DNA from 4 places in the Citrobacter sp. CRE-46 genome. Region 1 is predicted to be linked to each of the others. Evidence: predicted binding sites of a transcription regulator. Region 1 holds the regulator's gene; each other region holds the start of a gene.

Region 1 (8,025 bases):
GCTTATACTTGTGGCAAGTGCCGCTTACATTCAGGGAGGTCACGTGAAAAAACTCACCGATAAACAAAAGTACAGGCTCTGGGAGCAACGGCGTAATGTCAATTTCCAGGGAAGTCGACGACTGGAAGGCGTGGATATTCCACGGATTACTCTGAGTGCGGAAGACGCCCTGACGCGTCTGGATGAGTTGAGGAGGCACTATGAGCGATAAATTCGGTGATGGACGCGACCCTTATCTGTACCCCGGTCTGAATGTGATGCGTAACCGCCTGGGGATTCATCAGGCCCAGCGTCTGGCACAAGCGGCATACGAATTAACAGCACTGCGCGCCGCGACGGTTGAGTTGGGGCCTTTAAAGCGTGGCCTGCCACACCTGTGCGCCATTCATCGCCAGTTATACCAGGATATTTTCGACTGGGCGGGACAACTGCGGGAAGTTGATATCTACCAGGGCGATACTCGCTTTTGCCATTTCGCCTATATCGAGAAAGAGGGCAATGCGCTGATGCAGGACCTGGAAGAGGAGTCCTGGCTGGTGGGATTGCCGGAAGAAAAATTCGTCGACCGCCTTGCGCACTATTATTGCGAAATCAATGTGCTGCATCCGTTTCGTATTGGTAGCGGTCTCGCGCAGCGTATTTTCTTCGAACAGCTAGCGATCCATGCCGGGTATATGCTGAGCTGGGATGACATTCAGGTTGAGGAGTGGAACCAGGCGAACCAGAGCGGGGCGATGGGCGACCTGACCGCTCTGCGGGCGATATTTCGTAAAGTGGTAAGCGAAGCCCCGGAAACTGAGTAGAATAGCGCGGTTCTTATGTACCGGAGCCGCCATGATCCTGCTTATCGATAACTATGATTCTTTTACCTGGAACCTGTACCAATACTTCTGCGAACTGGGTGCTGATGTCCTCGTCAGGCGTAACGACGAGCTGACGCTGTCGCAAATCGACGCGCTGAATCCGCAAAAAATCGTGATTTCCCCCGGCCCATGCACGCCGGATGATGCCGGTATCTCGCTGGATGTTATTCGCCATTTTGCGGGCAAAATTCCCCTGCTGGGTGTATGTCTTGGTCACCAGGCGATGGCGCAGGCGTTTGGCGCGACCGTGGTTCGGGCAGCAAAAGTGATGCATGGTAAAACCTCGCCGATTACGCATAACGGGCAGGGGGTTTTTCAGGGACTCGCCAACCCATTAACCGTGACACGCTACCATTCTCTGGTGGTTGCCCCCGAAACGCTTCCTGACTGCTTTGAAGTGACGGCCTGGAGTGAAACACAAGAGATAATGGGCATTCGCCACCGCGAGTGGGATCTGGAAGGCGTGCAGTTTCACCCGGAGAGTATTCTCAGCGAACAGGGGCATCAGCTGCTGGATAATTTCCTCCAACGGTGATTTGTGGTTGCTATTCAGTGATTTTTTATTCATATTTTGTGATTATAATTTCACTAACATTTCTGCTTAACAGGGTGGTAATGACATGGCAACTGAACAAACTGCGATTACGCGCGCGACATTCGATGAAGTAATTCTGCCGATTTATGCACCGGCTGAGTTTATCCCGGTAAAAGGAAAAGGGAGTCGGGTCTGGGATCAACAGGGCAAAGAGTATGTTGATTTCGCGGGCGGCATTGCAGTTACCGCGTTAGGGCATTGCCATCCGGTGCTGGTTGAGGCGTTAAAAACCCAGGGCGAAACCCTGTGGCACACCAGTAACGTTTTCACCAACGAACCGGCGTTGCGCTTAGGTCGTAAAATCATTGATGCGACCTTTGCTGAACGCGTGCTGTTCATGAACTCCGGTACCGAAGCCAATGAAACCGCCTTTAAGCTGGCGCGTCATTATGCCTGCGTACGCCACAGCCCGTTCAAAACCAAAATCATCGCCTTTCATAATGCGTTTCACGGTCGTTCGCTGTTTACCGTATCTGTTGGTGGGCAACCGAAATATTCCGACGGCTTTGGACCAAAACCGGCGGATATCATCCATGTGCCGTTTAACGATCTGCATGCGGTAAAAGCGGTGATGGACGATCACACCTGCGCGGTGGTGGTGGAGCCCATTCAGGGAGAAGGCGGCGTCACTGCGGCAACCCCGGAATTCCTGCAAGGTCTGCGTGAACTTTGCGACCAGCACCAGGCGCTGCTGGTCTTTGATGAGGTGCAGTGTGGGATGGGGCGTACCGGCGATTTATTTGCCTATATGCACTACGGCGTGACGCCGGATATCCTCACCAGCGCCAAGGCGCTCGGCGGCGGTTTCCCGGTGAGCGCCATGCTGACCACTCAGGAAATTGCCTCCGCGTTCCACGTGGGTTCGCACGGTTCCACTTACGGCGGTAATCCGCTGGCCTGTGCGGTTGCAGATGCCGCGTTTGATATCATCAACACCCCGGAAGTGCTGGAAGGTATTCAGGGCAAACGTCAGACGTTTGTGCATCATTTGCAGAAAATTAATCAGCAGTTCGATATTTTCAGCGATATTCGCGGCATGGGGCTGCTGATTGGCGCCGAGCTGAAGCCGCAGTTTAAAGGCCGGTCGCGCGATTTCCTCTACGCCGCCGCGCACGAAGGGGTGATGGTGCTGAATGCCGGGCCGGACGTGATGCGTTTCGCGCCGTCGCTGGTGGTGGAAGACGCGGATATCGAGGAAGGGATGCTGCGTTTCGCGCAGGCGGTAGCGAAGGTGGTGGGCTGAATGCCTGATTGCCGGATGGCGGCGCGAGCGCCTTATCCGGCCTACAGGGTAAGGTGTGATTCGTAGGCCGGATAAGCGTAGCGCATCCGGCAGCCGATCTTAACCTTTCATGTCCCGCAACCGACGGCTAAGCCAGATCCCGTGGTGGGGTCGTTGACGCCATGCTACCGACGAAATGGTGTGCATGGTGTTCAGATGCCCCAAGATTCGCTGCAGATGCTGCTCCAGGGTGCTTAATGGACCGTGGGACAGCATTTCAGGCGCTTCGAGAATATTCACATCGCCCGAGCTTCCCGGTCCGTCATACTCCAGCCGCTGCTGACAGCGCTGGAGCGCAATTTCGCAGGACTCCAGATACCGCTGCGCCAAATCTGGCGTCAGCATCGTATGTTCCCTTGCCAGTGTGGTCATCGCGTTGATGTGTTCGACAATAAACTGGCTGTGCGTGACCCACAGTTTCATATCCGCCAGATAGTGCGCGTTGAATCCCGGCTCCTGCATTGCCTGATTCAGTGAGTTAAACAGCGTGTTATGCGCCTGGTTGACCCGCATGCGTTGATACGCCAGCGGCGTGGCCTGCGGATCGTTGCTGAGGATCAGGCGAATAGCCTCCTGGTCGGCTTCTAACGCATCGTGGGCGTTCTTACGCAACAGACCACTCTGCCACTGTGGCCACAGCCAGAGCGTGCCGCCAAAGGCGATTAAGCAGCCAATCACCGTGTCGACAAACCGCGGCACGATAAATTGTTCCCCGTTCAGCGTCAGCAGTTGCAGGGTGTACACCGCCGTAACCGTAAAGCCGACGGTGGCCCAGCCGTAGTTTTTGCGAATGATCAGATAGCTGCCTAATGTGATCAGCAACATGCCTGCCAGCGTGAAACCTTCCTGAATATGAAAGTGCAATGTGACGCCGGCAATCACCAGTCCGACGAGCGTACCCACCGAACGATGCAAAATACGCACTCGGGTCGCCCCATAGCCATTTTGCGTGACGAACAGGATCGTCATCAAAATCCAGTAAGGTTTAGGCAGATGTAAGGCGCTGCCCATCAGGCTGGCGATACTCAGCATGACGCTAATGCGCCCGGCGTTACGCAGCGCCGGGGATTTCAACGACAGATAGTTTTTCAGCGCCGGGATCAACGGCAACCGCCGCTGTTTGTCCGCCATCAAATCTCGGGCATACAGCGGGCGCTGGGTCCGTAGCACGCGGGCGATACGGCTGAAGTGCCAGTAGCAAAACTGTCCTACCGGATTATCCGGATGCTGGTTGGCGATTTTCTCCAGCGAGCCAATTTGCTTTTCCATTGAGAAACGGGTCGGTAAGCGGTGATACAAGATATCATCGGCCAGGACGCGCAGGCGGGCGGCGACGGTGCGCGCGTTCCAGCGAATCACCTGTTCCGCGTGGCTTCGCTCGACCAGCTTTTGCACCTCTTCCGGCTGATGCAGGCTAACTGAAATATGTTCCTGCAAATCGAGCGCTTCCTGAAAGGCACGCAACAGTCGCTTGTATTCATTATTGTGATGCGCCGACAGCATGTGCATTTGCTGGTAGCACTGGGTAATCAAATCCACCGCTTTTTGTTGACGAACCAGTAGCGGAGGCAGCGCTTTTTCTGGATCGGCATGCTGGGTCAGCAGACTGTACTTGGCCTCACAGTAATCGGCTAATTCGCGGTACAGCAGGCTAAGCGATTCACGCAGTGGCTGCTCACGCCACATCCAGAACCAGAACCAGTTGAACAGACCGTACCACAACGTACCCAGTGCATAGATCAGCAATGGCTCCCAGACGGGCATGTTCCCGGCAAGGCTTAGCGTGAAAATTGCCGCGATGAGTGAGGCTGGCAGCAGTCGCGCATGCAACGGGCTTAGCTCGGCGGTTACGCCAAGAATTAGCGTCAGGCCGGTGAGGATGAGCGGCAGTGGTATATCTTGCGCCAGCAGTAACTGCATGATCAGGCTGCAACCGGCAAACAGCGATGCGCCAATAACTAAACGTTTAAAAAAGCGTTTATGCGGGGTATCAAGACCGGCAATGTTGCAACAGGCAGGGACGAGGGAAAACAGAAGCCCCAGATGAAGCTGACCAATGATAAGACCGACAGCCACAGGTAAACACAGCACCAGCGTCTGCCGTAGTGCGTAGTTGATCTCGGGGTGATAAATCAGTCTTCGCCACATCGGAACAAACAAAAATGGCGCGCTACCGGGTAACGCGCCATTTCGATGGGATTAACGTGTGCCGTAAACGACAATGGTCTTACCGTGAGCGGAGATCAGGTTCTGATCTTCCAGCATCTTCAGAATACGACCAACGGTCTCACGGGAGCAGCCAACGATCTGGCCGATTTCCTGGCGGGTGATTTTAATCTGCATACCGTCCGGGTGAGTCATCGCGTCAGGCTGTTTTGCCAGATTCAGCAGAGTCTGGGCAATACGGCCGGTGACGTCGAGGAAGGCAAGGTTGCCTACTTTTTCAGACGTGACCTGCAGGCGACGAGCCATCTGAGAAGACAGGCGCATCAGAATATCCGGGTTGACCTGGATTAATTGGCGAAATTTTTTGTAGGAAATTTCAGCGACTTCACATGCGGTTTTGGCCCGTACCCAAGCGCTACGTTCCTGGCCTTCTTCGAAGAGGCCTAATTCACCAATAAAATCGCCCTGATTCAGATAAGAAAGGATCATTTCTTTCCCTTCTTCATCTTTGATCAGCACTGCCACTGAGCCTTTAACGATGTAATACAACGTTTCCGCTTTTTCACCCTGGTGAATCAGCGTGCTCTTCGATGGGTACTTATGAATATGGCAATGAGACAAGAACCATTCGAGAGTCGGGTCTGTTTGCGGTTTGCCAAGCACCATGCGCGGTTATCCTCTGTTATAAGCTGTCTCCAGAGCCAGAAAACGACGCTGCCTCTGGGTTTGCAAAAATGTGCTTCCCGCTACCTGGGAAGGGGGCTACTAAAAATATACTGCAGCCTGTAATGTGATGTCCTCTGCATACATGCAGTACGTCAATGTATTACTGTAGCATCCCGACTGTTTTAGCATAGCTTTCGCCGTGTGTCTCCTGGTGTCTCGCTTCAGCATGACGCAGGTCGCCTTCCGTTGCGAGAATTGTTATGTACGCGTAATCTGTCAGGAAAATTGAAACATTGGAGTTACGAAATATGCAAGCGCGTGTAAAGTGGGTTGAGGGGTTAACCTTCCTCGGTGAGTCCGCCTCTGGCCACCAAATTTTGATGGACGGTAACTCCGGTGATAAAGCGCCGAGCCCGATGGAAATGGTATTAATGGCTGCAGGCGGTTGTAGCGCGATCGATGTGGTGTCGATCCTGCAAAAAGGGCGTCAGGATGTGACCAACTGCGAAGTGAAGCTCACCTCTGAGCGCCGTGAAGAAGCGCCGCGTTTGTTTACCCACATTAATCTGCATTTCATCGTCACCGGCAACGATCTGAAAGAGGCGTCGGTCTCCCGCGCCGTCGATCTCTCGGCGGAAAAATATTGTTCCGTGGCATTGATGCTGGAAAAGGCGGTGAATATTACCCACTCCTATGAAGTGGTTGCTGCGTAATACGTGAAGCCGGATGGCAGCTTGGCCTTATCGGGCCTACAGGACGATACCGATTCGTAGGCCCGATAAGCGTAGCGCCGTCGGGCACATCCCGTACCTCACTCTATCTTTTTACCTTCCATCAGTCGCTGGACCAGCGGCAGCATAATCAATTCCATCGCCAGACCCATTTTGCCGCCAGGTACGACTAATGTATTGATGTGGGAAATGAATGAGCCTTGCAGCATGGCCAGAAGCCACGGAAAGTCGATCCCTTCCAGATTACGAAAATGAATGACCACAAAGCTTTCATCCAGCGACGGAATGCTCTTGGCAGCAAAGGGGTTTGAGGTATCGACGGTGGGTACGCGCTGAAAGTTAATGTGCGTACGGGAAAACTGCGGCGTGATGTAATTGATGTAATCGTCCATTGAGCGCACAACCGAGTCCATCACCGCTTCACGCGAGTGTCCACGCTCGCTGGTATCGCGGGTCAGTTTCTGGATCCATTCCAGGTTAACGATCGGCACTACGCCGACCAGAAGGTCGACATGCCGGGCCACATTTTGCTGTGGGGTGACGACGCCGCCGTGTAGCCCTTCATAGAACAGGACATCCGTCGGTTCAGGCAATGGCTGCCAGGGGGTAAACGTTCCCGGGACCTGGTTCCACGGTACGGCTTCATCGTAGGTGTGCAGATATTTACGCGACTGACCTTTTCCCGTCTGGCCGTATTCAATGAAGGTTTGTTCCAGCAGACCAAAGTCATTGGCTTCGGGCCCGAAATAACTGATATGTCGCCCGGCATCGCGCGCTTTGCGAATCGCCATATCCATTTCCGGACGGGTATAGCGATGAAAACTGTCACCTTCCACCTCGGCGGCGCGCAGATTTAGCTGCGCGAAAATTTTACGAAACGCGAGGCTGGTGGTGGTGGTCCCCGCGCCGCTGGATCCTGTTACCGCAATCACCGGATGTTTGGCAGACATAACAACTCCATGAATAGGTTGATTTTTTATTATAGTCAGCCGTCGGCTACGAATTACTCGTGAATCTGCTTCCTCGGCATGATGTTGACCGTTTCATGCAGTTCGGACCACACCAGGACGGCTTCACCTGATTGTAGTTGGCGTTTGACGTCGGCGACTTTTTGTTCGAGCGAACGTTCATGTTCACCATAATCGGTACCTTCGCGCAAGACAAAGCTTTCAATCAGATTGTCCAGCGCGTCCGGGGAGATGTCTTGCCAGGGGATAATCATGATGACGCCTCCAGATACGTTGTCAGCCAGTCGGGAATTCTGGATTCCAGCCACATCTCAGGGCGGCGCACTGTGCCGCCAATAAATCCGACGTGTCCGCCGTGTTCAGTCAACTGATACTCCACCTGTGAGGGCAGGTTTTCCGGTTCAGGGATCACGTGATGATCCATAAACGGATCGTCCTTGGCATGGATAATCAGCGTCGGTTTGGCGATCTGATTAAGCAATGGCATGGCGCTACACTGGCGGTAATAGTCTATAGCATCGGCAAAACCGTGGATTTTGGCAGTGATGAGATCGTCAAAATCTCGAATGCGACGCAGGGATTTCAACTGGGTCAGACTCACCGGCAACGAACCCGGATAGGCCTGTAGCTTACGCGAGGCGTTAGCTTTCAACAGATTGAGCAGATAGCGCTGGTAGACGCGTGAGAACCCCTTCTCCATATGGTAACTACAGGCTTCCAGCACGAAAGGCGCAGAGACAATAACCGCTGCATC
Region 2 (8,025 bases), 110 kb from region 1:
CGAAACTTCGCCAGGTCGCCGGGGAATTTGTTCATCAGTAAAAACAACTGCTGATAAAGCGCCGGAAGGTGGTTTTCTTTACGACGAACCACGTTGGTAGTCATTGCAGAAACCGCCGCGGAGACAAACTGGTTGAGTAACACGCGACCAGTTCTGTCCCGCGAGTTATCGCGCACCAGCAGAATGACGATAAATGCCAGCACACAACCAACAATCTGCCCCAGCGCACTGTCAAGAAACTGGCTAAAGTGGAAAGTCATCGGGTTATCCAGCACGATGATATTAATGGTGCTGGCCAGCGCGCCCATCGATCCCAGCCGTCGTTTCTGCACCTCGATTCCCAGAAAGAATCCCAGCACGGCCAGGCTCAGACACAACAACAGCATACTTTGCTGCGTATTGGGGATAATCACCAGAAAATAGAGCGCCCCGAGTGGTAATGCCGCCAACGTACCGTAGATAAAATCTATCGCCACCATCCGAGGGTTAGGCAGGCGCATTGCCAGCGAGGTGACAACCGCAATCATCACCATCGCGCCGCTGCCGGATGTCCAGCCAGTCCACAGCCAGAATAAGGTGCCCAGCACACAGGAGAGCGTGGTACGCCAGAAGTTGACCATCGCATGGTGACGCTCGGCGGACTCCACTTTCACTACCGGCTCGCCTTGCAGGATCTCTTCTTCCGTCGCGCTAATTTTTGTATTACTCACCACACCGCGTTTCAGTAGCAAGTAGCGCGTCGCCGCACCTGCCCAGCTATAAATCGTTACCGGTGTTTCACGTTCGCCAGTCCAGACAATAACCCGACGCATCCGCTTCAACTGTTTATGGACATCCTGCACCGTTTCAACCGGCGTATCGAACAACTCGCGGAAGGTGTCGGTGATAAGTTCCGGGCGGGTATTTTGAATAAGGTAAGTTTCACAGGACTGAGTAATGAGCGTGAGCGACAGCGTGTTCAATGCTTTGAGTCTGCGATTAGCACGCACCCAACGTGAAGACTCCATATTGAGGTTGCTGCGCATGCCCTCCAGCGCCGCCGTTCGGCGGACTAAATCGCCCCAGGCTTTGTCCACTTCTTCGCTGTCGCCATGCTTTATACACAACTGCATAAGCTGATACTGCGCCACCAGCAGGCTGTCCAGTTCGACATCAATTTCCTGTTTCACCGAGCGGGGCGAAAAGAGCAGATCGGCAACAATAGCGCAGACAATCCCCATCACAATCTCGCTGCAACGCTCAAGTGCAAATTGCGGCGTCAACAACGGTTCAGCCTGGATAGTAATGACGATGATCAGCGCCGTATAACCCGAAAGTCCCCAGGCATAGGAATTCTCGATCTTCACCAGCGACGAGATCCAGGTACAAAAACCGGCCCAGATACAACACACCAGGATCATCAACAACGGAGCGCGGATCATGCTGATAATAATGATCAGGGCGGCAATACAGCCAATAAATGTGCCGACGATACGCAGCATCCCGCGGTAGCGGATGGCGCCTGAATAGGGTTCCCCACCGGCGGCAAAAGCCGGGCCTGCTGCCACAATTGCCGCGGTCAACACCGCCCAACGCGGAGTCTCAAGCTGAAAGTGAAAACCAACGAACAGCGCCAGAACAATTGCGCACGCCAGTTTTACCGCGAAGCGGATATGCTGGTTAGCAATGGAAAAAATACCCATCGCAATTAACCGAACTCGCGCAGGCGGTGCGCCATTTTACGGAAGAAGGATTCCTGACTGGCATCGCGATCCTGCTTACCGGTGATAACAACGGTAGCCGTCGTCCCGGCTGGCCACAGGGTTCCCTGCTGCTCATCAAGACGAATGCGCACCGGTACACGCTGTGCCAGACGGACCCATTCAAGATTGGAATCAATGGTCGCCATACCTTTTGCGTCTCGCGTGCTGCTGGCATTCGTTACGCCAGCCGCCACGCTATCAACGGTACCCTTCAACACATTATTGCTACCAAGCGGGGTAATTTCAGCGCGATATCCAGGGCGTACGCCTTCCAGCTTGGTTTCTTCCATATACGCCAGGACATAGAACGAGTGCTGTTTTACCAGCGCTACCGCCGTGGAGCCACGGGTAATAAATTCGCCGCTGTAAACATTCAGGTTAGTCACCCAACCATCCGCTGGCGCACGAATAACGGTACGTTCAAGATCCAATTTTGCCAAATCGCGGGTCGCTTGCGCCTTCGCCAACTGGTGTAATACGGTTTGCAGTACGTTGTTAGACTGATCAATCTCTTCACGAGACATGGCCTGTACGCCCAGACGGTTACGACGACCGGCTTCCTGACGTTTTTCCTGCGCCAGAACCTGGTAATAAGAGACGTCGGCTTCAGCCTGTTCGAGGGCTTTTTTATAGCGCGGTTGGTCGATGGTAAACAGCACCTGATCCTTTTTCACCAGTTGGTTATCATGGACGTTAACGTTGGAAATAAGACCCGCAACGTCCGGCGCAATGGCGACGACATCAGCGCTGAAACGCGCATCACGCGTCCACGGCGACTCGGTGTAGAACACCCATGCGCGAAAAATAGCAATGAAGGCCAGAATGACCAGTACGAGAGTCATGGCCGTACGGGAGAGTTTTTTTGTTAGTGTTTTCACTTCAACCTCAAACGAACAGGCGCGTTATTAAATAGAACAGGCAGCAATACAGCGCGGTGTTAAACAGAGCCGGATGCCAGACAAAATCATAGATGCCAGTTGGAACCAGCACCCGGCGCACCAGCCAGAAAATCGCCAGTGACAAAAGCAATTCGAAAAAAATCGGTGGGAAGGACAGACCAAACACCACGATAACGGGAAACAGACTCATGTTGACCTTGGTAGCTTAAGAGAGTGCAGGTGATAGATTTTCTAGCGTATGTCACCGCAGAGAAGGGCAAGGATGAGCCAGGCGAGAGCGACATAGCCGTTATTTGAATAATAATATATTAACGTAACTGTTATGCTGTTATCTATATTATGTGATCTAAATCACTTTTAAGCCAGAGTGAATAATGGAACGATTAAAACGTATGTCGGTGTTCGCCAAAGTTGTCGAACTGGGCTCCTTCACCGCCGCCGCAAGACAGCTGCAAATGAGCGTTTCATCGATAAGCCAGACGGTCTCTAAACTGGAAGATGAACTACAGGTCAAGCTGCTAAACCGCAGTACGCGCAGCATTGGGCTAACCGAAGCCGGTAAAATTTATTATCAGGGCTGCCGTCGAATGCTGCACGAAGCGCAGGATGTGCATGAGCAGCTGTATGCCTTTAATAACACTCCTATCGGCACATTGCGTATTGGCTGTTCTTCAACCATGGCACAAAATGTCCTCGCCGGGCTGACGGCGAAAATGCTGAAAGAGTACCCCGGCCTGACGGTAAATCTGGTCACCGGCATCCCGGCACCGGATTTAATTGCTGATGGCCTGGACGTGGTCATCCGCGTCGGCGCGTTACAAGACTCCAGCCTGTTTTCACGTCGTCTGGGAGCCATGCCGATGGTGGTCTGCGCCGCTAAAAGTTATCTCGCCCAGTTTGGCGTTCCGGAAAAACCTGCCGATCTCAGCAATCACTCATGGCTGGAATATAGCGTGCGCCCGGATAACGAATTCGAGCTTATCGCCCCGGAGGGGATCTCTACCCGCCTGATTCCAGAGGGGCGTTTCGTCACTAACGATCCGATGACGCTGGTGCGCTGGCTGGCCGCAGGCGCGGGTATTGCCTATGTACCCTTGATGTGGGTGATCAATGAGATCAATCGCGGCGAGGTGGAGATCCTGCTTCCCCGCTACCAGTCGGATCCACGTCCGGTCTATGCGCTGTACACCGAAAAAGACAAACTGCCGCTTAAGGTTCAGGTAGTGATTAACTATCTGACGGATTATTTTGTCGATGTGGCGCAGCTGTTTCAGGGAATGTATGGTCGAGGGAAAGAGAAATAAAGAGTCCAGGCCGGATAAGGCGTTAACGCCGCATCCGGCAAGATGCCCGATGGCACTGACGCTTATCGGGCCAGGATCATGATGCTATGCGGTGCCGCCGACCGTCAAATTATCGACCTTCAGCGTCGGCTGGCCCACGCCCACCGGCAGGCTTTGCCCTTCTTTACCGCAAACGCCTACGCCGTTATCCAGTTTCAGATCGTTACCCACCATCGAAATTTGCTGCATCGCTTCGATACCGGAGCCAATCAGCGTCGCGCCTTTCACGGGTTTGGTCACTTTACCGTTTTCAATCAGATACGCTTCGGACGTTGAGAACACAAATTTCCCGGAGGTGATATCCACCTGACCACCGCCGAAGTTCGGCGCATAAATGCCGTATTCGACGGATTCAATGATTTCCTGCGGCGTGGATTTGCCCGGCAGCATATAGGTGTTGGTCATCCGCGGCATCGGCAGGTGCGCGTAAGATTCACGGCGTCCGTTACCCGTTGGCGCCACACCCATCAGGCGCGCATTCAGTTTGTCCTGCATGTAGCCTTTCAGAATACCGTTTTCGATCAGCACGTTGTACTGGCCCGGTGTACCTTCGTCATCAATAGCCACGGATCCACGACGGTCCGCCATTGTGCCATCATCCACTACGGTACACAGTTCTGACGCGACCAGTTCACCCATATGACCGCTAAATACCGAGGTGCCACGGCGGTTAAAGTCGCCTTCCAGACCATGGCCGACCGCTTCGTGCAGCAGAACGCCAGGCCAGCCAGCGCCGAGTACCACCGGTAACGTACCTGCCGGCGCGGCTACTGCGGACAGATTGACCAGCGCCATGCGCACAGCCTCTTTCGCCCACGCGTCGGCACGCACGTCACCATCAAGATCGCCAAGGAAATAGTCATAACCAAAGCGACCGCCGCCACCGCTCGCGCCGCGCTCACGTTTACCGTCTTCTTCGACCTGTACGCTGACGGACAAACGTACCAGTGGACGGACATCCGCGGCCAGCGTACCGTCGGTCGCCGCCACCAGAATCAGCTCATAAACACCGGTCAGGCTGGCGGTCACTTCCTGAACGCGCTTGTCAGCAGCACGCGCAACGCGGTCAACGCGACGCAGAATATCCAGTTTCTCTTCGCGGCTCATGCTTTGTAACGGATCGACCGAAGTGTAAAGCGCCTGATGCTCTACCGCACCCAGCGTTTTTACTTTGCCGTCACCACTGTCGCGCACAATAGTCCGGGCAGCATGCGCACTTTGCTCCAGCGCCAGCAGGCTAATCTGGTCTGCATAGGCAAACCCCGTTTTTTCGCCGCTGATGGCGCGTACGCCAACACCCTGATCGATATTGTAAGAACCATCTTTAATGATGCGATCTTCTAAAACCCAGGATTCGTGATAGCTCGACTGAAAATAGAGATCGCCGTAATCGAGACGGCGTTCGGCCAGTTGGCCCAGGATGGCAAACAGATCCTGATGTTTCAGGCCATTCGCCGCTAGCAATTGTTCACTTACCAGGTTCAGACTCATCGTTTTGTTACTCATTTAATTCTGCCGGATGGCGGCAAAAACGCCTTATCCGGCCTACGTTGTTAGGCTACTGTAGGCCGGATAAGCGCTGCTCCATCCGGCAATACTATGTACTGAGATTGGGGCAATTACTTGCCCCCGTCAAATCATTGCTGGCTTTCTTTGCGCGGCTGACGCAGAACTTCGTTAATCTGCGGCTTATCAACCGGACCGGTGATACGGTAACGCAGAATCGAAACTTTACTCCACAGCGGCCCCAGAACCTTACTGGCGGCAAACACCGCCGCGCCGACAATCGGGTTGACGGCGAACGCGGCGGCAACCCCAACGGTGGCAGAAATTTCAGGCGCGACAACCGCTTCCATATCCAGTTCGCGGCGTACCAGATTCACCGAGCCTTTCATCGCGATGTCAGCTTCCAGACCGTCCACCAGCGTGTCGTCGGTATGCATCACACCATCCTTAATCCACGCCGTGCTGCGAATGGAGTCGAAATAGAAGCCTTCACTGAAGGTATCGCTAAAATCAAAGCGCAGTTTACGTAGCAACGCGTCAAAGCTTAACAGGCGTAACAGTTGCCCCGCATGTCCGGTACTAAGTTCGGTAAGCTCACCTTTGCCCAAGCGGGTGCGCAAAATCCCATTCAGCGACGCTTCATCCGGATCCCACGGTGGATTACGCCAGTGCAGGTCGTACTCCACATTGAACGAAGAGTTACGAATCGGCGTCGATACGCCAAAGAAACCGGCGGCAGAGTCAATTTTTTTGCCGTTCAGTTTTCCCTTCAGTGACGTACGCTCTTTACCCGGCACATTCACCCATTCACCATCGGCAGTCAGTCTGGCAAAGCCGGTATCCAACAGACCGTTGCTCAACGAGAGCGTATCGCCTTTGATCGCCACATCGGCATCAATACGTCCATATTTCTGTCCCCACAGCCAACACTCTGCACAGCGGAGTTGAACATCCGGCCAGCCACGGAAGCTGACGTTATTGATGGTAGAGAAAGGCGACGCTGGCGCTGTGCCGGGAGAAGGCTTTGCGGCGCTCGGGTTGTAATAGAGGTATTTAATGTTCGCCAGCCACGGGGCGTTATTGCGCATAGCCAGCGTGGCGTTGATCTCACGCCCCTGCGCCTGCACGCTGGAACCATTGCCCGAAGGCTCAGACACAATACTTAAATTGTTCCACTGCTGCCCCCCCAGGGATAACGATGGCGTACGTACCGTGATGCGTTGCGGGAAGTTGGCGTTCGAGCCAACGTTATCCGCAGCGCCTTTCTGGAACAATGCCAGCCATTGCGCGCCGTCCATAGGGGGAAGATTGAGCTCAATGCCTTGCTGATCGGGTAACGCGGGCACGGTGCGGCTTTCCGACGTCCAGATAGCGCGGTCAAGGGTCAGCTTCTGATTCAGCAGCCAGTGGCTGTTGAAGTGATTCTTGCTCCCTGCGTTGCCGGTGAGATCAAAGCTGCGCAGATTGCCGTTGGCCTTCACGTTTACCGGCAGCGCCTCACCGGCCGCCTTATTCAGTGGAGCAGGTAAGTGACTACTTACATTCTTCAGGTCACTCTTTAACGCAATGTCGTAGGTCGCCCCGGCATGATACGGAAGATTGATATCCACCTTGCCATTCCACGCCATACTGCCGCTTAACGCATCGTTCACCTGCGTCGGCAAAATCCCCATACGGTTTGGCTGCCAGTCGCCTTGCAGATTCACCGCCACCTGATAGGCTTTGGCCCCTTCGGTAGTGGAAAAATCGACGTTCAGCGGCTGATTAAACCAGTTTGCCGTCATCGGCTCGCTCTGCAGATCGCCGTTCACAAAGCTGAATTTACCGGTCAAATTCTTCAACGTGCTGTCGAGCGGTTTAATAAACAGACTGTTATTACGCAGATTGACATCACCTTTGGCCGTAACCAGCGAGCCATCCAACGGGATATCGAGATGTAAGCGAGCATTCACATCGCCATCAATCTGCAACTGCTCAAGCGTGGCGCCAAGAGAATCTTTTAGCGGCGTATCATCAAAATAAGGTCCAACCGCTTTGCCCGGCCCGTTGATGTCGGCATCAATCAGCAGCTTTTCTTTTGCATAGTCGGGAATATTGGCCGTCAGATTGCTGGCTTTTACGCCGCCTAAATTAACGCCATCCGTTTTCATCCACAGACCGTCGTTAATGAAGTTCAGTTCAATATTGAGGTCAGTCAACGCAGGCCAGTCGGGCTGAAAGGCGAATTTAGCATTGCGTAACGGCACCAGGACCTGAAACTGCCCTTCATTATGCAGATATGGGAACAAATGCGGGTTACCGCCATACACCAACGTGGCATTATCCGCTTCGCCGCCCTGAATCGCGCCGCTGAGGTAGTCAACCAGCTCTTTGCCCATCAGATTTTCCGGGAAGTAGCGCCAGGCCTGAGAGCCGTCATCAGTACTGATCCCCGCCAGAATGCCTAACCATGGCTCGTCACCGGTCGGTTGCAGATAGCGAAAACCACCGCGCGCATGTACCGCTTTCGCTTTGACATCAATATTGCGCCCATCT
Region 3 (8,025 bases), 1.4 Mb from region 1:
GAACCAGGAACTCGATCTGCAAGTTTTTGATCGGATCGCACCCCCACAGCACGATGGTATTACTGTTCTGAATAACCAGCGGCAGTGACGTTTGCTGTTCATAAACTTCCAGCGAACCAATCACATGCGGCAAGATAACCTGCGCAGCTGCTGCAGAGTAGTCGCCAACGGTCGTCACATAGCTACCATGCAGACCAAGCCCTCTGTCCATCGCCCCGCCCGCTTTATGGTATTTCCCTACCATTTGCCAGTCGGCCAGCCCGGTAAATACCCCCGATGAGCCGTAGGTTTTTTGTACCCGTTCCAGCTCTTCGTAAAACAGATCCAACGCCTGATCCCAGCTTACCCGCACAAAACGATTATCTCCGCGCTGGCTGCGATCCGATTTCTCGCGTTTACGTAACCAGTCCAGACGAACCATTGGATAACGCACCCGCGACGGGTTATAGACCACTTCACGCACCGCGTTCAGCATATCGCAAGGGTATTTGTCATGTTTGAAAGGCCGGGTTTCTGTCCACTCGCCGTTGACAACCTTGGCTTCAAAAGCGCCAAAATGCGAACCGGATTGAATCCACTGTGCGGGGTTTTCTCCCGCTGCCCATACTTTTGATATCAGCGGATTCGGCGCCAGCGCACTGGCCGCGCCCACCGCTAGCATACCGCTCAGAAAACGGCGGCGAGACGGGTTAAATTCATGAATATCCATATATTTTCCTTAATTTTTGTTAGGTTCAGACACATCGCTGGCATGGGTCTGGAGGTATTTCAACAACGTACGTTCTTCCACCGGATTCAGTCGGTAATAGGTGGACATCGCTTTCAATCCGGCGATCCAGCCGTTGGCGGTATATCGGGTCGTAGGAGGAGTGCTATGACAGGCGCTACAGGTGGATTGCAGCATTTGATCCGAATATTCCCAGATCGGTGCAATATTGCTGATAAGCCCCTGGGCGGAGGTCCAGGCGGTCACGCTCACCTGCTGCCATTGCTGGTGTGAGTCAGGATCGACCTGGGTTTGTAGTACTTTTACGTTCGCCATCAAGGCGTCATCAAGCACGGCCGAGAACACACGCTTACCCATATACTGGGTTATCACCCGCCCGCGTCCTTTGCTTTCACGCCAGCCCGTCAGTTCAAGCTGCACGTTGCTGCCCTCTTTTTTCAGCACTTTGACCTCGGTGGCAGGAAATAACAGCGCTTTACCTGCGGGGCTTCCGGCCGTTGCCGTCAATGCTTTTTCGCTTAACGAGAACAGCGTGCTCGCATTCGATAAAGACGCTCCCTGCTGCTGCAACTGCTTATAGCGATCGCGGAAACCGCTGCTCATATCGGGTTTGTGATGGGCAATACCTTTATGGCAATCAATACAGTTGCTGTCTTTTGCCGCCGCCGCGGTCATTTGCGCCGCCGCATTCGCAGATTGTTTGCCGTGATCCATCGCCTCATAGCTGTGGCAAGATTTACATGACGCCGAATGGTTAGCGCTCATTCGCGCCCACTCTCGCTGGGCCAATTCCGCTCGTTTTGCGGCAAATTTTTCAGGGGTATCAATCGAAGGAGAGATAAAGGTGTGGTAGAGGTCGTTTAAGGCTTCCGTTTTACGAACCAACGTCGGGACGATCCCTGGCGGAATATGACAATCCTTACACTCAGCACGCACGCCAGAAGCATTGCGAAAATGCACGCTGGTTTTATATTCCTCTCCTGGTGTGCGCATCGAGTGACACGATAAACAAAATTCGGTGGTACTGGTGTAATGAACGCCTTGCCACGTCCCCCAAATTGCAAGGGCCATTGCTACTGCCCCGACGAATGCGCACCACAGTGCGTTCTTTCTTATCCACGACATGCTTGCCTCCATTTTTTTAATAGCGACACGCTAAGCGATCATAAAAATCAAAAATAGAGACAGTAAAAGCAGCTTATAGGAACAGCATCTACTCTATGAGGTGCATCAAAACGTAAAGAAGAGAAGCTCGTAATATAGTGCGTATATATACATAAGGAATTCCTCATGCTAACACTGACTCTCGATCGAGAAAGCCGTACCCCGCTGCAATTGCAGATATTTCAATTTTATTTCCAGGCCATTCAGCGCGGTGATTTGCTTTGTGGAGATAAACTTCCCTCTATTCGCGAGCAGGCGCAGGTATTAAACGTTGCCAAAATAACGGTCGTGATGGCCTATGATAAGCTCATGGCCGCGGGATTAATTAAGAGTCGACAAGGTATCGGCTACGATGTCATCTTCACCACACCTGTACGCACAACGCCAGCAATCGTGCCCGTCGCGCAGGGTTCCCCGCCGATGAAACCTAAAGCGGCTGGGATCCCCACCGATGTTTATGCAGAGCCAGGGCGAGAGTGCTATTGCCAAATGAGCGTTCCCGATCCCAATGCTTTTCCCTGGTCAAGCTGGCGCAAATGGAATAACGCCCCCAGCGTCCTCAAGGAACAATTATTCACCCGATATCATTCACCAAATGGATTATTTTCACTGCGTGAACAATTGGTCAGATACCTTAATTTATCTCGCGGTATTAATACTCGAGCAGAGAACATCATTATTACTAACGGGATTCAGGAAGGACTGTCACTGCTCAGTCAACTCTTTATTAACCATCATACTTTCAGTCAGCAAAAAAAGTGCCATATTGTAACCGAGTCCCCTTGTTATTCGGGTGCCTGGCATCTGTTTAATTATTACGGCGCAGACATTACGCCAATTGCTGTCGATAACCACGGACTGCAAACAGATAATTTACCGGAATATGCTACCCAGCTTTGTTATGTTACTCCAGCGCATCAGTATCCGCTGGGTAGCGTCCTGTCACTGGAGCGGCGTCAGGCATTATTAACATGGGCGCAGCGCGTCGGCGCTTACATTATTGAAGACGATTACGATGCCGTTTTTACCTATGGAGAAAATCCCCTTCCCGCGCTGAAAGCCATGGATTATCACAACCGGGTTATCTATATGGGGACATTTTCCAAAACATTGGGACCAGGAGGACGTCTTGGCTATCTGATTTGCCCTGACGAACTGCTTCCGGCCGTACAGAATATGAAAGCGCTCAACAACAACGGGAGCCAGTGGTTGTTGCAGCAATTTTTGGCTGAATTAATGCAAAATCAGGTGTTTTATACGCATATCAGCAAGCTGGCCTGCAATTATGCGGCACGTCTTACGCTATTACGCGACGGCCTATCCGCACTGTTTCCCGAAGGGAAAATCGCTGGCGCAACGGCAGGTCTGCACCTCTCTTTACGCATTGCCTGGTCCCCAGAAATTATCGCCAGGCTACAACAACGCTGCCTGCTGGCCGGGATTCGTTTCGATACGTTGCCAGATATAGAAAATGGCTCAGAAGCCGCATGGCGTGAAGAGAACAGCGACGCAGTTATGTTTTTTGGATTTGGTGGATTGCAGTTACAGCAGATAAAAAGAGTCCTGGCGGTACTGGAGCAGGCGCTATCGCAGCCTTAATGGATTACAGGGATCGAGCCTGCCGCTCAATCCCTGTTGTTCGCCTTACAGCAGATCGCGGAACTGTGTTTGTTTCAGCGCCAGCTCAACGCCACGGACTTCCGCCAGTCCTTTCAGACGACCAATCGCAGAGTAGCCCGGGTTGGTTTTTTTATGCAAATCATCAAGCATCTGGTGCCCGTGATCGGGGCGCATCGGGATTGGACGTAGATCGCCCGCCTGTTTACGACGCTGCTCTTCGCTCAGAATCGCCGCCACCACCGATACCATATCCACATCGCCCTGCAAATGCGCACCTTCGTGGAAGGTTTTCGGGTTATCTTCACGGCAAGTTGAACGCAGATGCGTGAAGTGAATACGATCGCCATAGGTTTCAATCATTTTCACCAGATCGTTATCGGCGCGTACGCCGTAGGAGCCGGTGCACATGGTGAAACCGTTATTGATGCTGTCGACGGTGTCTTTCAGCCACTGCATATCTTCGATGGTCGAAACGATGCGCGGCAGGCCAAGGATCGGACGCGGCGGATCGTCCGGGTGAACGGCCAGACGCACGCCGACTTCTTCTGCCACTGGCACTATCGCCCGCAGGAATACCGCCATGTTATTGCGCAAGTCGTCTTTGCTGATGCCGTCATATTCAGCAAGGCGCGCACGGAACTGATCCAGGGTATACCCCTCTTCGGCACCGGGCAGACCTGCGATGATATTGCGCGTCAGTTTTTCAATATCGGCTTCGCTCATGGCATTGAAATAGTCCAGCGCCTGGCGTTGTTCTTCCGGGGTGTAATCCGCTTCAGCCCCCGAACGTTTGAGGATATGCAGCTCAAAGGCAGCAAAAGCGATCTGGTCAAAACGCAGCGCTTTGGAGCCGTCCGGCAACTGATATTCGAGGTCAGTACGCGTCCAGTCGAGGATCGGCATGAAGTTATAGCACACGGTATCGATGCCGCAGGTCGCCAGATTACGGATACTCTGCTGATAGTTGGCAATCCACGTTTGATATTGACCAGAGTGCGTTTTGATATCTTCGTGGACGGGGATACTTTCCACCACTGACCAGGTCAGTCCTTTTTCAGCCAGAATAGCCTGGCGCTTTTTAATCTCTTCTACCGGCCAGACTTCACCGTTGGCAATGTGGTGCAAGGCGGTCACAACACCCGTTGCGCCAGCCTGACGCACATCATCAAGCGATACTGGATCGTTAGGTCCGTACCAACGCCAGGTTTGTTCCATGGTTTCACCTCACAAGTTGTTATACCAAATTAGACTCACTTAATGACGACTACCATACAGGCATCTGGGCGAGGATCAACGAATCCGCAATGATTGGTTGATCCAGCTCACATTACCCGGATAAACGAGGCACACCAATTCAATTTGCTGTCATATAACTTTATACTGCCATTGTTAATTAATGGTTAATCAGGTGTATTGAATGAAAACTATTGCCTCAGTGCCGCTCGCGAAAAATGTCATGATGCCGCAGTACGATCGCCAACAATTAAAAACGCGGATTGTGCATTTTGGTTTCGGTGCTTTTCACCGTGCCCATCAGGCATTACTGACCGATCGGGTACTGAATGCACAGGGTGGGGACTGGGGAATTTGCGAGATAAGTCTGTTCAGCGGCGATCGGCTAATGAGTCAGCTTCGCGAGCAGGATCATTTATTTACCGTGTTAGAAAAAGGGGCGAATGGTAACCAACCGATTGTTATCGGCTCCGTCAAAGAGTGTCTGAACGCCACGCTGGATTCGCTGGCGGCCATTATCGAAAAATTCTGTGAACCTCAGGTGGCGATTGTCTCGTTAACGATTACGGAAAAAGGCTACTGCATCGATCCGGCAACAGGCTCGCTGGATCTTTCTCATCCACGCATTGTTCATGATCTACAAACTCCGGCTGAACCACACTCGGCCCCCGGCATTATAGTTGAAGCGCTGCACCGCCGACGTGAACGCGGGCTGCAGCCTTTTACCGTCCTCTCCTGCGATAATATCCCGGATAATGGCCATGTGGTAAAAAACGCCGTACTGGGAATGGCGGAGAAACGCTCACCTGAGCTGGCCCACTGGATCCAGGAACATGTCAGCTTCCCGGGTACCATGGTGGACAGGATTGTTCCTGCCGCCACCGAAGAGTCACTGGCTGAAATCGCCCGTGAGTTGGGGGTGGCCGATCCCTGCGCAATCAGCTGCGAGCCCTTTATTCAGTGGGTGATTGAAGACAATTTTGTGTGTGGTCGTCCGCAGTGGGAAACCGCCGGCGTACAAATGGTTGAAAACGTTCTGCCGTGGGAACAAATGAAATTGCGGATGCTGAACGGTAGTCATTCGTTTCTCGCGTATCTCGGCTATCTGGCCGGGTTTCAGCACATCAGCGACTGCATGCAGGACAGCGCTTTTCGTGAAGCCGCCTACCGTCTGATGCTCAACGAACAGGCGCCTACCCTGCAAATCACCGATGTTGATTTAGACCACTATGCCGCTAGCCTGCTGGAACGCTTTGCCAACCCGGCGTTGAAGCATAAAACCTGGCAAATCGCGATGGATGGTAGCCAAAAATTACCCCAGCGTATGCTGGAAGGGATCCGCGTACATTTAGCACGGCGCAGCGAGTGGCCGCTGCTGGCACTCGGCGTCGCAGGCTGGATGCGTTACGTGAGCGGAGTGGATGATTCAGGTGCGGCCATTGATATTCGTGATCCATTGAGCGAGAAAATCAGCGCGCTTGTGAAGCAGAGTACAGAATCAGAACGCGTCAGCGCCCTGCTGTCTCTGCATGAGATTTTCGCCACCGATCTGGTACAGAATCCGCAGTTTGTTGCGGCTATTCAGCTCGCCTGGCAACGTATTGCCCAATATGGGGCGCATCAGGCTGTCATTGAAACGTTAAAAAGTTAACGATTTCTGCCATTAATCAGGACGAAGCGCGTCTTCGTCCTCTCACCCCTTCTCTTTTTCCCCGTTTTTCGCCAGGATTGTTAAATGCCATTACGGCAATTTATGATTCTGGAGTAAATGTGACTAAAACCAATCTCATCACCGGTTTTCTCGGCAGTGGCAAAACCACCTCTATTCTTCATTTATTGGCAAACAAAGATCCCGCAGAGAAGTGGGCCGTACTGGTCAATGAGTTTGGTGAAGTCGGTATTGATGGCGCCCTGTTAGCCGACAGCGGCGCATTGCTAAAAGAGATCCCCGGCGGCTGTATGTGCTGTGTTAACGGTCTGCCAATGCAGGTTGGCCTCAATACATTGTTGCGTCAGGGAAAACCTGACCGACTGCTCATTGAACCTACCGGTCTCGGACATCCCAAACAGATTCTGGATTTACTTACCGCTCCGGTTTACGAACCGTGGATCGATTTGCGCGCGACCCTTTGTATTCTTGATCCTCGCCAGCTACTGGATGAAAAAAGCGTCGCCAATGACAATTTCCGCGATCAACTGGCTGCCGCCGATATCATCGTCGCCAACAAAGCCGACCGCGCCACAACGGAAAGCGAAATCGCCCTGCAAACCTGGTGGCAGCACTATGGCGGCAATCGTCAACTGGTCCATGCCGATCATGGAAATATTGCCGGTCAATTACTGGATTTGCCCCGACTAAACCTGGCGCAGCTTCCCGCAAGCACTGAGCACGCCCATAGTCATGCTGACAAAAAAGGGCTGGCGGCGTTAAGTTTGCCCGCACAACAGCGCTGGCGTCGCAGCCTGAACAGCGGTCAGGGTCATCAGGCCTGCGGCTGGATTTTTGACGCCGATACAGTGTTCGATACCATCGGCCTGCTGGAATGGTCGCGCCTTGCCCCCGTTGGGCGTGTAAAAGGTGTAATGCGTATCAAAGAGGGGCTGGTGCGCATTAACCGTCAGGGAGACGACTGGCATATTGAGACGCAAAACGTCGCTCCGCCGGATAGCCGTATTGAACTCATCTCCGATACCGACACCGACTGGAATACGTTACAGAGCGCATTGTTGAGACTTCGTTTAGACGGTAGCGCGTAAGGTTGCCTTCGTTTTATAGCAATGGTAAACGACGATGAAAACCCGATACCCTCTTATTATACTGCTCAATATTGCAGGTATAGCGCTGTTTCTGTCCTGGTATATTCCCGCCGGGCACGGGTTCTGGTCCTCACTGGATACGGGCGTCTTCCGTTTCTTCAATCAGAAGCTGGTTGAAAGCCCGCTGTTTCTGTGGATTGTTGCGATCACCAATAACCGGGCATTTGATGGCTGCTCGTTGTTGGCTATGGGCGCACTGATGCTGCACTTTTGGCTGAAGGATACGGCGGAAGGTCGCCGGCGTATTGTGGCTATTGGTCTGGTGATGCTGCTCACCGCAGTGGTATTAAATCAGTTGGGCCAGGCGCTTATTCCGGTTAAACGCGCCAGCCCTACTCTGATGCTGGATAATATTTATCGCGTCAGCGAACTGCTGCATATTCCAACCAAAGATGCCTCCAGAGACAGTTTTCCTGGCGATCACGGCATGATGCTGCTTATTTTTTCCGCATTTATGCTGCGTT
Region 4 (8,025 bases), 440 kb from region 1:
GCGCACCTTTACGGGTAACCGCAATCGCCGCAGCTGCATGGGCAAAACGGATCGCTTCAGGCAGCGGTGTCTCTTCCAGTAACGCTGTAATTAACGCGCCGTTAAAGGTATCCCCGGCAGCGATGGTATCAACGGCGTCCACTTTAAAACCAGGCACTCGGTGACCTTCACCATTCACGCTGGCCCACACTCCGCGACTACCTAAAGTAATCAATACAGTATGGATCCCTTTCGCGTGTAATGCCTGCGCCGCTTTGGCCGCATCTTCATCGTTTTCAACACGGATCCCCGTCAGCTTCTCAGCCTCGGTTTCATTCGGGGTAATAATATCCACCAGCGCCAGCAGTTCGTCAGAAAGTTCACGCGCCGGAGCCGGGTTAAGGGCGACCGTAGTCTTATTTTGCTGCGCAATTTTTGCCGCAGCCAGCACGCTTTCGATCGGCGACTCTAACTGCATCAGTAAGGCGGAGGCATGCGCAATGCGGTCGCGCTGCGCTTCCACCAGTGCAGGAGAAAGGGCTGCGTTCGCTCCGGCGTGAATGCCAATAACGTTCTCGCCATCACCATTCACAAAAATCAGTGCCACGCCGGTCGATTCCCCCGAAATGACGCTGATCGGCGCAATATCGATATTATCTTTGGCCAACTGTTTACGCACACTTTCGCCAATATCGTCGTCACCCGTACAGGCAATAAACGCGATGTTCGCGCCACTACGACCCGCAGCAACAGCCTGATTAGCGCCTTTTCCGCCAAATGCGACCTGATAATGGCTACCGGTTACGGTTTCACCAGGCGTTGGGAAAGATTTAAGGTTGAGGATGTGATCGGCATTGATGCTGCCAAGAACAACGAGGTTGCCTGCGGTTTTCATGTTCGGAGTGTCCAGTAAAGTGCGCCACCGGGTTAGGGTGGCGCGTGCCCTGCTTTTCTTTTTACGCTTTCATCTTCAGAACCAGGCCCTGGGATGGCGTATTTATGTCTCCATCAGGTCGCGAGCGACCTGAATCGGTGTTACTGCTTGATGACCAGCTTCAGATCAACCGGATATTTAGCCTGAACCTTCTCGCCTTTCAGAACCTTATCCGCAGTTTCCACGCCTTTCGCGCCGATCTGATCCGGCAACTGAGCAATGGTCGCAGCCAGTTTGCCATCATTTACTGCTTTTTCGCCATCTGGCGTGCCGTCAAATCCAACCACCATCACATCAGATTTACCCGCGGTTTGCAGTGCGCGTAGCGCACCCAGCGCCATTTCATCGTTCTGGGCAAATACGGCCTGCACGTCAGGATGTGCAGTCAGCAGGTTCTGCATGACGTTCAGACCCTTAGTGCGGTCGAAGTCTGCCGGCTGGCTGGCCAGTACGTTAAATTTGTGTGCCGCAACGGCTTGCTGGAAACCTTCGCCACGCTCACGCGCCGCTGAAGTACCGGCAATCCCTTGCAGTTCGATAACTTTCGCGCCTTCACCTGCTTTCTTCGCGATGTAATCACCCGCAATTTTACCGCCCAGCACGTTATCAGACGCAATGTGGCTGACCACATCACCTTTTGTCGCCTGACGATCCAGGGTAATAACCGGGATCTTCGCCTGGTTAGCCATCTTAACAGCGTTACCAACGGCATCAGAGTCAGTCGGGTTAATCAGCAGTATTTTAGTTCCACGAACCGTTAAGTCCTGAACGTTAGCCAGCTCTTTCGCCGGGTTGTTCTGTGAATCCAGAATCACCAGGTTATAGCCCAGCTTATCCGCCTCTTTTTGCGCGCCATCCTTCAGAGACACAAAGAACGGGTTATTGAGGGTGGAGACCACCAGCGCAATGGTATCTTTCGCCATCGCATTCGCGCTCACGGTGGCGCTCAGCGCAACAGCAGAAACCAGGGTAGCCAGTTTTTTCATGTTCATATTTAAGATGTCCTGTAATCGTTGTTACTGCTTTTTGTTGTCTACCAGTACCGCCAGCAAAATCACCACCGCTTTGACGATCATCTGGTAATAGGAGGATACACCTAACAAATTCAAACCATTATTGAGGAAACCGAGAATTAATGCGCCGATCAGCGTCCCAACAATACGTCCTTTACCGCCCGCCAGGCTGGTACCGCCTAACACCACCGCAGCGATAGCATCCAGCTCATAGCCAGTACCTGCCGTCGGCTGCGCAGAGGAGAGACGAGCCACTTCAATGATGCCCGCCAGCGATGCCAGCAGACCGCACAGGGAGTAAACGATAATTTTGATTTTACTCACGCTGATACCGGACAGACGCGTCGCCGCTTCGTTACCGCCCAGCGCATAGATGTAACGCCCCAGACGCGTATGGTGCAGCATGTACCACGCCGCCAGGAAGACAATCCCCATGATCCACACAGGCGTAGGCACGCCTAACGGACGACCAATACCAAACCAACCAAACAGATCGGCATTGTCAGTAAACCCGGTATTTACCGGACTGCCGTTGGTGTACACCATGGTCACACCGCGCAGCAGCAGCATCATCACCAACGTGGCGATAAACGCCTGCACGCGGCCTTTCGCGACAATGACCCCGGTTACTGCGCCAATGGCAGCGCCGAGCGCCAAAGCAGCGGCAACGGCCACCAGCGCATTGACTTCAATACCGACAATGGACGCTGCCACCGCACCGGTAAGCGCCAGCAAGGAACCGACGGACAGATCGATACCCGACGTCAGGATGACCAACGTCATGCCGACGGCCATGATGGCGTTTACCGACGTTTGCTGGAGAATGTTGAACAGATTATTAACGGTAAAAAAGTTGGGGCTCATGGTGGAAACAATCGCGATCAGCACTAACAGAGCGATGAGCGACTTTTGCTCCAGAAGCCATGCTTTAGTGAAATAACGGCGACCAGAAACAGCCTGGGTAGTCATCTTTTTTACTCCTGATTCACGCGATTAAGCTTGCCCACAGCGGCAGCCATTAATACTTCCTGAGTGGCCTGCTCGCGAGTGAATTCACCGCCGAGATGCCCTTCATGCATAACGATAATACGATCGCTCATACCCAATACTTCTGGCATCTCAGAGGAGACCAGAATGATGCTCAGCCCATCGGCCTTAAACTGGTTGATAAGCTGATAAATTTCTTTCTTAGCCCCAACGTCGACGCCGCGTGTTGGTTCATCGAGGATCAGGACTTTTGGTCGGGTCATCAGACCGCGCGCAATGGCCACTTTCTGCTGGTTACCGCCCGAGAGCAGGCCGATAGCCTGTTCCATCGATGGCGTTTTAACATTGAACAGACGAATAAAATCACCTACCGCCTGCTGCTCATCTTTATGCTTCAGGCTTCCACCTGCGCGGCTGAAATAGCGCAGCGCGGTCAATGACATGTTCTCTTTCACCGACATGCCCAGCACTAAGCCATCACGTTTACGGTCTTCAGAAATATAGACGATGCCGTTTGCAAGGCCATCTTGTGGCGAACGGGTGACAACTTCATGCCCATCAAGCGTGACGTAGCCGCTGGTGCGCGGCAATGCGCCATACAACACTTTCATCAGCTCGGTACGTCCGGCGCCCATCAGCCCCGATACGCCAAGGATCTCGCCTTTACGCAGCGTGAACGAAACATCGTTTACCCCTGGGCCGCACAGATTATCGACCTTCAGGCGAATATCGCCCGGCGCTTTTTCCAGACGCGGGTACTGATCTTCCAGCTTACGTCCCACCATCATTTCAATCAGTGAGTCTTCGGTCAGCGTTGCGACTTCACGCTCGGCAATAAACTGCCCGTCACGGAAGACGGTCACGTCATCACAGATTTCGAAGATCTCTTTCATACGGTGGGAGATATAGACAATGCCGCGCCCCTGCGATTTCAGCTCGCGGATAACGCGGAACAGGGATTCGGTTTCGGTATCGGTGAGCGCATCCGTCGGCTCATCCATAATGATGACCTTCGATTCAAAGCTCAGCACTTTAGCAATTTCGACCATTTGCTGATCGCCAATCGACAACTCACCGACCAGCCTGTCGCTTTTAAAGCGCAGATTGAGTTTGGCGAGCAGCAGATCGGCTTCGGCGTACATCTTCTTCCAGTCAATTTTGCCAAAGCGATTCACAAACTCACGGCCAAGAAAAATGTTCTCAGCGATAGTGAGTTGCGGGATCAGGTTCAATTCCTGGTGGATGATACCGATTCCGGCTTCCTGAGAGGATTTCGGGCCATTAAAGGTGGTCTCTTTCCCCAGCCACAATAAAGAGCCAGCATCACGGGTGTAGATCCCGGTCAGCACTTTCATCATGGTGGATTTGCCCGCGCCGTTTTCGCCCACCAGCGCCATTACGCGGCCTGGATAGACATTCAGCGCAGCGCCGGATAGCGCTTTTACGCCCGGGAACGCTTTATCGATCCCTTTGAGTTGCAGTAATGCGTTCATGATGGCCTCAGAACGTGACGCCAGCACAGAGAATGATATTCGCATACGGAGAACACTCTCCGCTGCGAATTACCGCCTGACTGTCTGCGGTTTGTTTTTTGAATTGTTCATGCGTGGTGTAACGAATTTCTATGGTGTTTCCCTGGTGTTGTTGCAGTTGCTCAATGTGGCTGAGCAACGTTTCGTGGAGTTGCGGATTATGTTGTTTAATTTCCGTCGCGAGAATGGCCGCCTCGACCTGCATTTCACGTGTAACCACATCCAGTACCTGCATAAAAGAAGGTACGCCCTGGGTTAATGCCATATCAATACGCGTTGTGCTATTCGGGATGGGTAAACCGGCATCACACACCACCAGCGTATCGGTATGTCCCAGACGGGAGATCACCGTTGAAATTTCAGAGTTGAGTACCGTGCCTTTCTTCATTTTCTTTCCCCACTAGCGAAACGTTTCGCTGAAGATAAGTGTAGTGCGAAGAATGGACAGAAAACCACCGCGACGTTACGAAAATGTGATCGCCATCGAAACGTTTCGCAAGGATTATCACTTGATGAAATGAAAACTGGGAGGGACAAAACAAAACGCCCCCTTTCGCGATGAAAGAGGGCGTCGATTGCCTTAAATCTCTACCTGAGTACCGAGCTCAATAACCCGGTTTGGTGGGATTTCAAACTGGTCCGGCGCGCGCAGCGCATTGCGCTGTAGCAGCAGATATAGCTTGCCGCGCAGACGCAAATACCATGGCCGTTTGCCGACAATCAGCGACTCGTGCGACATAAAGAAGGAGGTTTCCATCATCCGACAGCTTAAGCCTTCCAGACCGCAGCGATGGAACACTTCCTCAACGTTCGGCGTTTCACGCCAGCCGTAGCTGGCCACTACGCGCCAGAAGGTGGGCGATAACTGCTCAATCTGCACCCTACGCACGTTGTGCACGTATGGCGCATCTTCCGTACGCAGCGTCAGCAGAATCACGCGTTCATGCAGCACCTTGTTATGCTTGAGGTTATGCAGAAGCGCAAACGGGATGACGTTCAGCGCACGCGACATATATACCGCCGTTCCCGGCACGCGTACCGGTGGGGATTTCTCCAGAGAGGCAATCATCGCCTCCAGAGAGTTGCCGTGCTCATGCATGCGACGCAGCAGACGGAAACGCTCGCTTTTCCACGTAGTCATGATGGTGAACATCACCAGACCCAGCGTCAGAGGCAGCCAACCGCCGGAAATCAGTTTATCGAGGTTCGCGGAGAACAACGGAACATCGACGCACAAGAACGCCACCAGGATCAGGAAGACGAAGTATTTATTCCAGTGCCAGTTTTTGCGCGCCACGGTGGTAGACAGAATAGATGTCAGTACCATTGTCCCCGTTACCGCAATCCCGTACGCCGCGGCCAGATTACTGGAGTGTTCAAAGCTCACAATCACGATAACCACCGCAAAATAGAGCATCCAGTTAACGAAAGGAATGTAGATCTGACCCGATTCCATTTCCGAAGTATGAATGATCCGCATCGGCGACAAATACCCCAGACGCACGGCCTGACGCGTCAGCGAGAAGACACCGGAAATTACCGCCTGCGAAGCGATAACCGTTGCCAGCGCGGCAAGGATCAGGAGTGGTATCAATGCCCAGTCCGGCGCCAGCAGGAAAAACGGGTTTTTGATCGCTTCAGGATGCTTTAACAGCAGCGCCCCCTGACCAAAATAGTTCAGCACCAGCGAAGGCAATACCACCGAGAACCATGCCAGTCTAATCGGCAACTTACCGAAGTGCCCCATATCCGCATACAGTGCTTCAACACCGGTAATCGACAGCACTACAGCGCCCAGCGCAATAAAGGACAACGTTTTGAATTCGAGGAAGAAATGCACCGCCCAGTACGGATTTAGCGCCTGCAGTACCTCCGGATTACCAATAATACTGCGCACGCCTAATACCGCGAGCGTCAGGAACCACAGCAGCATAATCGGCGCAAACAGTTTACCAACCATGCCGGTACCGTGTTTTTGAATCATAAACAGCAGGGTCAGCACGATAATCGAGAGCGGAACAATCCAGGTATCCAGCTGCGGTGCAACAATCTCCAGACCTTCAATCGCCGACATCACTGAAATGGCTGGCGTAATCACCACTTCACCATAGAAGAAGCTGCCGCCAATCAACCCCATGATGACCAGCATCGAGGTTGTTCGCGCCGAGGTATTGCGCCCGGCCAATGACATCAACGTCAGGATCCCACCTTCCCCGGCGTTATCCGCACGCATGACAAACGTCAGATATTTAATGGAGACAACAAAGATCAGCAGCCAGAAAATCAGCGAGAGAAAACCAAACACAGCATCACGTTCAACGCCAAAACCAAACTGGCCAGACAAACATTCACGAAGCGTATAAAGTGGGCTGGTACCAATATCACCGTAGACAACCCCAATGGCCGCAAGGGTAATCGCAGACAATGATTGTTTATTATCAGTGCTCATAGACTCGTCTTTCGTTTATACACATCATCATTCAAGCCACTCCGTGTGGGTTGCATTCGTTATTCCCCCCATCCCAGAAGAAAACTCCATTGCCGCCTTGGTGCAGTATGATTGATATGGTGTATATATAAGAAATGTGTGCGTCGTCCCTTGGCCCACAAAAAGGCGCACAGTATGCACGATTAATCATAAAATCGTACCCCTAAATGAGACCAGATTAATCTGGCTCAAAGAAAAATAAGCGCACCTTCAGTCTATTACTGCACTGGTGTGAAGCATCTATACTCGCAGTTTATGCAGCACATTTGGCGAAAGGACGCCACTTCATTATGGCTCACCCACATTTATTAGCGGAAAGAATTTCCCGTCTGAGCAATGCGCTGGAAAAGGGACTTTATGAACGTAGCCACGCCATTCGCCTTTGCCTGCTGGCTGCTCTAAGCGGCGAGAGCGTATTCTTATTAGGTCCTCCAGGGATCGCAAAAAGCTTAATTGCCCGTCGACTGAAGTTTGCTTTTCAAAACGCCCGCGCTTTCGAATACCTGATGACGCGCTTCTCTACGCCGGAAGAAGTGTTTGGGCCGCTGTCTATCCAGGCGCTGAAAGACGAAGGTCGCTATGAACGCTTAACGGCGGGCTATTTACCCGAAGCTGAAATTGTCTTTCTCGATGAAATCTGGAAAGCAGGCCCGGCCATTCTCAACACCCTGTTGACCGCTATTAACGAACGGCATTTTCGTAACGGCGCGCATGAAGAGAAAATCCCGATGCGTCTGCTGGTGGCAGCCTCCAACGAACTGCCTGAAGCAGACAGCAGCCTGGAAGCCCTGTACGACCGTATGCTGATCCGCCTGTGGCTGGATAAAGTTCAGGACAAGGCCAACTTCCGCTCCATGCTGTTAAGCCAGCAGGATGAAAGTGACAACCCTGTCCCGGCGTCGTTACAGGTGACAGATGAAGAGTATTACCAGTGGCAAAAGGACATTGGCGCCATCAAGCTTCCCGATCGCGTCTTTGAGCTTATTTTCACACTGCGCCAACAGCTAGACGCATTACCGAATGCCCCCTATGTATCCGATCGCCGCTGGAAAAAAGCTATCCGCTTACTCCAGGCCAGCGCCTTCTTCAGCG

The links. The regulator CRP, encoded in region 1, controls carbon source genes, mostly activating them, when cyclic AMP is high. The targets are predictions, from matches to a motif close to ATGTGANNNNNNTCACAT.
Region 2: aaeR (HTH-type transcriptional activator AaeR) is a predicted target of CRP. The motif match lies at 2,981-2,998, and genes of this name have one in related genera.
Region 3: AC534G_RS08520 (mannitol dehydrogenase family protein) is a predicted target of CRP. The motif match lies at 4,822-4,839, and genes of this name have one in related genera.
Region 4: rbsD (D-ribose pyranase) is a predicted target of CRP. The motif match lies at 4,917-4,934, and genes of this name have one in related genera.

What each region holds. Positions count from the first base shown of each region.
Region 1 covers NZ_CM184341.1:394,795-402,819, forward strand. The annotation lists gene ficA (FicA/YhfG family antitoxin) at 44-211, shown strand; gene AC534G_RS01845 (putative adenosine monophosphate-protein transferase Fic) at 201-803, shown strand; gene pabA (aminodeoxychorismate synthase component 2) at 835-1,398, shown strand; gene argD (bifunctional acetylornithine/succinyldiaminopimelate transaminase) at 1,484-2,701, shown strand; gene AC534G_RS01860 (YccS/YhfK family putative transporter) at 2,801-4,888, opposite strand; gene crp (cAMP-activated global transcriptional regulator CRP) at 4,940-5,572, opposite strand; gene AC534G_RS01870 (OsmC family protein) at 5,881-6,285, shown strand; gene AC534G_RS01875 (phosphoribulokinase) at 6,384-7,253, opposite strand; gene AC534G_RS01880 (YheU family protein) at 7,307-7,525, opposite strand; partial or broken gene AC534G_RS01885 (hydrolase) at 7,522-8,025, opposite strand, start outside.
Region 2 covers NZ_CM184341.1:505,775-513,799, reverse strand. The annotation lists gene aaeB (p-hydroxybenzoic acid efflux pump subunit AaeB) at 1-1,682, opposite strand, end outside; gene aaeA (p-hydroxybenzoic acid efflux pump subunit AaeA) at 1,688-2,620, opposite strand; gene aaeX (p-hydroxybenzoic acid efflux pump operon protein AaeX) at 2,628-2,831, opposite strand; gene aaeR (HTH-type transcriptional activator AaeR) at 3,016-3,945, shown strand; gene tldD (metalloprotease TldD) at 4,030-5,475, opposite strand; gene yhdP (AsmA2 domain-containing protein YhdP) at 5,622-8,025, opposite strand, start outside.
Region 3 covers NZ_CM184341.1:1,820,635-1,828,659, reverse strand. The annotation lists gene torA (trimethylamine-N-oxide reductase TorA) at 1-709, opposite strand, end outside; gene torC (pentaheme c-type cytochrome TorC) at 719-1,852, opposite strand; gene pdxR (MocR-like pyridoxine biosynthesis transcription factor PdxR) at 2,018-3,490, shown strand; gene uxuA (mannonate dehydratase) at 3,536-4,726, opposite strand; gene AC534G_RS08520 (mannitol dehydrogenase family protein) at 4,929-6,395, shown strand; gene AC534G_RS08515 (CobW family GTP-binding protein) at 6,515-7,501, shown strand; gene AC534G_RS08510 (phosphatase PAP2 family protein) at 7,536-8,025, shown strand, end outside.
Region 4 covers NZ_CM184341.1:5,200,170-5,208,194, forward strand. The annotation lists gene rbsK (ribokinase) at 1-874, opposite strand, end outside; gene rbsB (ribose ABC transporter substrate-binding protein RbsB) at 1,015-1,905, opposite strand; gene rbsC (ribose ABC transporter permease) at 1,930-2,895, opposite strand; gene rbsA (ribose ABC transporter ATP-binding protein RbsA) at 2,901-4,406, opposite strand; gene rbsD (D-ribose pyranase) at 4,414-4,833, opposite strand; gene kup (low affinity potassium transporter Kup) at 5,026-6,894, opposite strand; gene ravA (ATPase RavA) at 7,224-8,025, shown strand, end outside.